Regions from separate parts of the Chromobacterium sp. LK11 genome, predicted to be linked through region 1. Evidence: predicted binding sites of a transcription regulator. Region 1 holds the regulator's gene; each other region holds the start of a gene.
What was found. Region 1 encodes FNR, which switches genes on or off when oxygen is low (the NO sensors DNR and NnrR bind a similar motif). Its sites were predicted from a motif close to TTGATNNNNATCAA; they were not measured.

Region 2: the regulator FNR is predicted to act here: its motif matches at 806-819, upstream of VK98_RS20880 (adenosylcobalamin-dependent ribonucleoside-diphosphate reductase).
Region 3: the regulator FNR is predicted to act here: its motif matches at 986-999, upstream of VK98_RS02660 (FeoA family protein).

What each region holds. Positions count from the first base shown of each region.
Region 1 covers NZ_LDUR01000011.1:84,684-86,945, reverse strand. Annotated here, with positions in the region: gene VK98_RS07465 (DUF1853 family protein) at 1-735, shown strand, start outside; gene fnr (fumarate/nitrate reduction transcriptional regulator Fnr) at 783-1,529, opposite strand; gene hemN (oxygen-independent coproporphyrinogen III oxidase) at 1,639-2,262, shown strand, end outside.
Region 2 covers NZ_LDUR01000043.1:50,247-52,508, forward strand. Annotated here, with positions in the region: gene VK98_RS20875 (DUF748 domain-containing protein) at 1-737, shown strand, start outside; gene VK98_RS20880 (adenosylcobalamin-dependent ribonucleoside-diphosphate reductase) at 979-2,262, shown strand, end outside.
Region 3 covers NZ_LDUR01000004.1:145,919-148,180, reverse strand. Annotated here, with positions in the region: gene feoB (ferrous iron transport protein B) at 1-667, opposite strand, end outside; gene VK98_RS02660 (FeoA family protein) at 664-894, opposite strand; gene dcd (dCTP deaminase) at 1,104-1,673, shown strand; gene VK98_RS02650 (glutathione peroxidase) at 1,944-2,262, shown strand, end outside.

The sequences.
Region 1 (2,262 bases):
CTGGCGCGCCAGCCCACCCGCCGCCTGGGCCATTACGCCGAGCGGCTGCTGTCGTTCTGGTTCCGCCTGGCGCCGCACATCGAACTGGTCGCCAGCAATCTGCCGGTGCGCGACGCGGACGGCCGCACCGTCGGCGAGTTCGACTTCCTGCTGCGCCTGGACGGCCAGCCGCTGCACCTGGAAGCCGCCAGCAAGTTCTACCTGCAACTGGGCCGCAGCGCCGACACCCTGACCGGCCCCAGCCTGCGCGACGCCTGGGCGCTGAAAGCCCGCAAGCTGCAGACCCAGCTGCGCCTGTCCCGCCACCCGGCGGCGCAAGCGATGCTGCCGGCGGGCTTCGACGGCTGCGCGGTCGGCGCCCGGCTCAGCGGCTGGCTGTTCCACGCCCGGGACACCTCGCCGCAAGCGCCGCCCGGCGCCCGGCCGCTGTACGGGCAATACTGGCCGCTGCGCGGCGACTGGCCGGCGCTGAACGCGGACTCGCGCTGGGCCTGGCTGCCCCGGCTCAGCTGGCTGGCGCCGGCGCGGCTTGGCTTCGAACAGACCCACACCGCGGCGGCATTGCGCGCGCAGCTGGAAGAGGCGGCGGCGCCGCAATTGCTGGCCGAACTGCAAGCCGGCGCCGACGGCTGCTGGCATGAAGTGGCGCGCGGCTTCGCCGTGCCGCCCGGCTGGCCGCAGGAAGCGCCCTTGTCGCGGCTATTGCAGCAAATCGCCGGCAGCCCGAGCCCATGAAAAAAGGCAGGCCCATGGCCTGCCTTTAGCAATACGGCGCTGCGCGCTCAATGCCCGTTGGCGTGGGCGCAGCCGGAAATCAGCGCCTTCAACTCGTCCACCATCACCAGCTGGATGTGCTTGTGATCGACGGTGATCCAGCCTTGCTGCTGGAACTTGGACAGCGTGCGGCTGACGGTTTCCAGTTTCAGGCCCAGGAAGCTGCCGATTTCCTCGCGGCTCATGCGCAGGATGAAATCATTGGCGGCGAAGCCGCGAGTGGACAGACGCTGCGACAGATTCAGCAGGAAGGCGGCCAGCCGTTCTTCCGCCTTCATGTTGCCCAATAGCAACATTACATTCTGATCGCGAACGATCTCGCGGCTCATCAACCGGTAAAAATGGTGCTGCAGGGTGGGAATTTCGCGGCCCAGGCTCTCCATGCGGCTGAACGGCAGTTCGCACACCTCGCTGTCCTCCAGCGCGATGGCGTCGCAACCGTGCACATTGGCGGAAATGCCGTCCAGGCCCATCAGTTCGCCGGACATGTGGAAGCCGGTGACCTGCTCGCGGCCGTCCTGGCTGGCGACGCTGGTCTTGAAGAAGCCGGTGCGCACCGCGAACAGCGAGCGGAAGCCCTCGCCGCTGCGGAACAGATACTCGCCGCGCTTCAGACGGCGGCTTTGGCGGATCACCGCGTCGAGCTGGGTCAGTTCCTCGCGGTTGAGCCCCACAGGCAGACAGAGTTCCTTCAGGCTGCAGTTGGAGCAGGAGACCTTCAGGTTATGCAAAGAGATATGGTTCTGATCGGACATGGCATGTTTAGTACAAGCTTGCGACGAAGCTTGACCCTTATCAAAGCGAAATTCGCAGGATTTCCGCAAATTTACCAGTCCACCAGAGGTTTTGCCATCCAAATACGACATGAAGACCACCCACCCATTTTCTCCTGCCCATTTTGAATTCGACCGCGCTCTGATCGAGCGCCTCGACGGGACAGGTCCTAGATATACGTCATACCCGACAGCGGATCGCTTTACGCCGGGTTTTGCCGAAAGAGACTACATCCACTGGCTACGGCAGCGCAGCATCGGCGCCAACCGGAAACCTTTATCATTGTACGCTCATATACCATTTTGCAACACTATCTGCTACTACTGCGGTTGCAACAAAATCATCACCAAGGACAGCGGCAAAGCCGATTTGTACCTGGACTACCTGGAAAAGGAAGTCCGGATGGTCGCCTCCTGTCTGGGCCGCCGCGAGCAAGTGGTACAGCTGCATTTCGGCGGCGGCACGCCGACTTTCCTGTCCGACGCGCAACTGGAACGATTGATGACCTTGCTCAAGACTCATTTCGAGTTCTTGAAGGAGGGGGAGTATTCCATAGAAATAGACCCGCGCAAAGTCAGCGCGGAGACAATCTTCAAACTGGCCGCACTCGGCTTCAACCGCATCAGCGTCGGCATCCAGGATTTCGAACCGGAGGTGCAGCGGGCGGTGAATCGGGTGCAGTCCGAGGAGGAAACGCTGGAGGTGATCCAGGCC
Region 2 (2,262 bases), on a different contig from region 1:
CGGTGGCCATCCTGGAGGACAGCGACAAGCGCATCGATCTGGACCTGCCGGTGGCCGGCAGCCTGGACGATCCTCAGTTCAGCTACGGCAAGGTCATCTGGAAGGCCATCGTCAACGTGGTGACCAAGGTGGTGACCGCGCCGTTCCGCGCGCTGGGCGCCCTGCTGGGCGGCGAGGGCTTCGACGACATCCGCTTCGTCGCCGGCGAGGCCAATGTGACGCCGCCGGAGCGCGAGAAGCTGGTCAAGGTGGCCGGGCTGATGGTCAAGCGGCCCAAGCTGATGTTGTCCATCAGCGGCGGCTACAACGCCGACGCGGACCGCAAGGAAATGGCGCGCGCGCAAACCGATCTGGCGATCTTCTCCGCCGCCGGCCATCAATTGGGCGCGGGCGAGCCGCTGCCGCTGCCGGACTTGCAGGACGATGAAATCCTGTCCGCGGTCAAATCGGTGTACGGCAAGCAGATCGGCCGCTTCAAGCTGTTGGGCCATACGCTGAAACCGGGCGGTCCGTCCGGCGCGGCCCTGGGCAAGCTGCTGCGCGAGGAGCTGATCGCCGCGCAGAACATCAGCGACGCCAACCTGCAGCAACTGGCCAAGCAACGCGCCGTCAACGCGCGTGCGGCCATGGTCAAGGCCGATCCGGCGCTGCAGGAGCGCATCCAGCTGGGCGAGCCGGTCAAGGTCTCGGCCGGCCGCGACGGCGTGCCGCTGGAGGTGAAGCTGAAGACGCCGTAAGACGGCGGCCGCGCGTCGTGTTTTTGCCCATGACAAGCGGGAAAAGCGGCGGCGGCGTGGAATAGCGCTTGATATGTGTCAACGAACGGCGTAACTACATATAGTGTAATACGCCGTTTTTCTTTTCCAGATATTGCGTATCGGACGTGTTGCAACCTTTTGCGGCCCGCACGGTCCATTGCATGCTGGAAGGGGGCCGCCCTGGCCGCCGCAGGCCGCAATTCAAGAGGAACCGGGAACCATGAAGCAGGAAAACATCGCCGCCATGACCGAGCAGGACATCTCCCGCGAGGTGCTGCTGGAAAAATACGCCAAGAACGGCGAACACAGCGTGAGCGAAGTGCGCCTGCGCGTGGCCAAGGCGCTGGCGGCGCTGGAAAGCGAACCGGCGCGTTTCGAGCCGCTGTTCTATCAAGCGCTGGAAAACGGCTTCATTCCCGGCGGCCGCATCAACTCCGCCGCCGGCACCGATCTGCGCGCCACCTTGATCAATTGCTTCGTGCAGCCGGTGGGCGATTCGGTGTCCGAAACCGAACACGGCAAGGTGGGCATTTACGAGGCGCTGCTGCAGGCGGCGGAAACCATGCGCCGCGGCGGCGGCGTCGGCTACAACTTCTCGCGCATCCGCCCCAAGGGCGCGCGCGTCAAGGGCACCAATAGCCGCGCCTCCGGCCCGGTGTCCTATATGCGGGTGTTCGACCGCAGCTGCGAGACGGTGGAATCCGCCGGCGCGCGCCGCGGCGCCCAGATGGGGGTGCTGGACATTTCCCACCCGGACGTGGAGGAGTTCATCCACGCCAAGGACCAGGGCGATCTGCGCAATTTCAACATCTCGGTGGGCGTGTCCGACGACTTCATGCGCGCGGTGGAGGCGGACGCCGCCTGGGAGCTGACCCACGCGGTGGAACCGTCGTCCGACGCCTTCCCCGGCAGCTATCAGCGCGAGGACGGCCTGTGGGTCTACCGCGCGGTGCCGGCGCGCGAACTGTGGCGGCAGATCATGGCCTCCACCTATGATCACGCCGAGCCGGGCGTGCTGTTCATGACCCGCATCAATCAGGACAACAATCTGTCCTATTGCGAGGTGATCGAGTCCACCAACCCCTGCGGCGAGCAGCCCTTGCCGGATTACGGCTGCTGCGACCTGGGCTCCATCAATTTGTGCCGCCACGTGCGCCAGCCGTTTGGCGACAAGCCCAGCTTCGACTTCAAGAGCTTCGAGAAAGTGGTGCGCATGTCGGTGCGCATGCTGGACAATGTGCTGGACCTGACGGTGTGGCCGCTGGAAGAACAACAGCGCGAGGCCCAGTCCAAGCGCCGCGTCGGTCTGGGCTTCACCGGCCTGGGCGACGCGCTGATCATGCTGAAGATACGCTATGACAGCGAGGAGGGCCGCCGCTTCGCCAGCCGCATTTCCGAGGCGATGCGCGACGCCGCCTACGACGCCTCGGTGGACCTCGCCATCGAGAAGGGCGGCTTCCCGCTGTTCGACGCCGACGCCTACCTGGCCGCGCCGCATTGCGCC
Region 3 (2,262 bases), on a different contig from region 1:
CGAAGAACAGCGGCAGGCCCAGCCACGGATGCATCAGCCAATGGTCTATCTTCTCGGTCAGCCGCGCCGGCAGCACCGGCGGCAAGGACCAGCAACCGTCCAGCAGCCGCTTGGCTTCGGCCATCGCCGCCTGGGTGTCCGGCACCGCGTCCAAATGCGCGCGCGCCGCCGGGGCGGCGTCGTTGGCCAGCCGGTTCAAGCCCGCCAGCAGCGGCGGCCAGCCTTGCATATGCCTGGCCGACACCAGCGACACCGGCGCGCCCAGCCGTTCCGACAAGCCTTCCACATCCAGGTTCACGCCCAGGGCCTTGGCCTCGTCCGCCATATTCAGCACCACCTGGCAGTTGAGGCCGCTGGCCAGCACCTGCAAGGCCAGCGGCAATTGCCGGTCCAGCTGGCTGGCGTTGAGCACCAGGATGGCGCCGTCGAAGGCGGTGGCCAGCAACACGTCGCGCACCACCGCCTCGTCGTCGGAATAGCCGGTCAGATCGTTGACCCCGGGCAAGTCCACCAGCTCCACCATGTGGCCGCCCAGCAACAAGCGCGCGCTGCTCAGCTCTATGGTCAGGCCCGGCCAGTTGCCGACGCGCTGCGACATGCCGGTCAGGCGATTGAACAAGGTGGACTTGCCGGTGTTCGGCAAGCCGATCAGGGCGAAACGCTTCATGCTTCCACCCTCGCCACGATCAGACGCGCCAGGCTGCGGCGCAGCAGGAAGCGGGTGGCGCCCACGTCCAGCAGCAAGGGCCCGCCCAGCGGCGCGGCCCGGCGCAGGTAAAAACGGCTGCCCGGCGCCAGGCCGAAGGCGGCGACGCGGCGCATGGCCTCTTCGGCCAGCTCCAGCCGGTCGACCACGCCGTGGCGGCCGGCGGGGAATGCATCCAAAGTCAACATGATGATCCGATCAAGAACGAGAATGGTTTGCATTAGTATATCCAGCCGAACCGCGCCGAATATCGGCAAACCGCGGCAATTCCCGTCCTGCTTGACCTGCATCAATAGCGTTGTCCTATCCGGATCCGCCGCGGATTATCGATAGCCGGCCACGGCCGCTTGCGGTTAAAATCGCGGACAATCAATAGACAAGCTACGGGCCCAAGACAATGAGCATCAAATCGGACAAGTGGATTCGCCGGATGGCGGACGAGTACAAAATGATCGAGCCCTTCGAGCCCAATCAGATCAAGATGGTGGACGGCCAGAAGGTGATCTCCTACGGCACCTCCAGCTACGGCTACGACATCCGCTGCGCCGACGAATTCAAGGTGTTCACCAATATCAACAGCACCATCGTCGACCCAAAAAACTTCGACCCCAACTCCTTCGTGGAAGTCTCCGGCAAGGGCTATTGCATCATCCCGCCCAACAGCTTCGCGCTGGCCCGCACCGTGGAATACTTCCGCATCCCGCGCTCGGTGCTGACCGTCTGCCTGGGCAAATCCACCTACGCCCGCTGCGGCATCATCGTCAACGTCACCCCCTTCGAACCGGAATGGGAAGGCTATGTGACGCTGGAGTTCTCCAACACCACGCCGCTGCCGGCCAAGATCTACGCCAACGAGGGCGTGGCCCAAGTGCTGTTCTTCGAATCCGACGAGATCTGCGACGTGTCCTACAGCGACCGCGCCGGCAAATACATGGGCCAGGTGGGCGTGACCCTGCCGCGCCCCTGAACCGCTTCCCGCCAGCAAAAAAGGGATGGCTTAGCCATCCCTTTGTCATTTAAATCCAGCCAAATCCGTCCTCGCAATTTCACCTTAATGTTCTAGGATAAACAGAGGGTTAGCTGACTTTCCCGGTTGGTCGGCCCTTGTACAGCAATTGATTTCTTCTTGGGGCGTAGCGGTTCCCCCTTGCCGTTGCGCCCCTTTTTTTATTCCCTTCCCGCATTGCCCTTCCCCCGGTTTCTTGCCATGATCTTCGCTTTGGCGAAGGGCGAAAATATGCCGGACATATATGATTTTTCCATTGAGACTTTAAACGGACAGCCGCTGCCGCTGGCGAACTATCGCGGCAAAGTGCTGCTGCTGGTCAACACCGCCAGCGAGTGCGGCTTCACCGCGCAATTGGGCGGCCTGGAACAGCTGTACCAGCGCTACCGCGGGCAAGGGCTGGAAATCATCGGCTTTCCCTGCAACCAGTTCGGCGGCCAGGAACCGGGCGACGCCGCCGCCATCGGCCAGTTCTGTCAAAAGAACTTCGGCGTCAGCTTCGCGCTGTCCGCCAAGATCGATGTCAACGGCGCGGACGCCCATCCGCTAT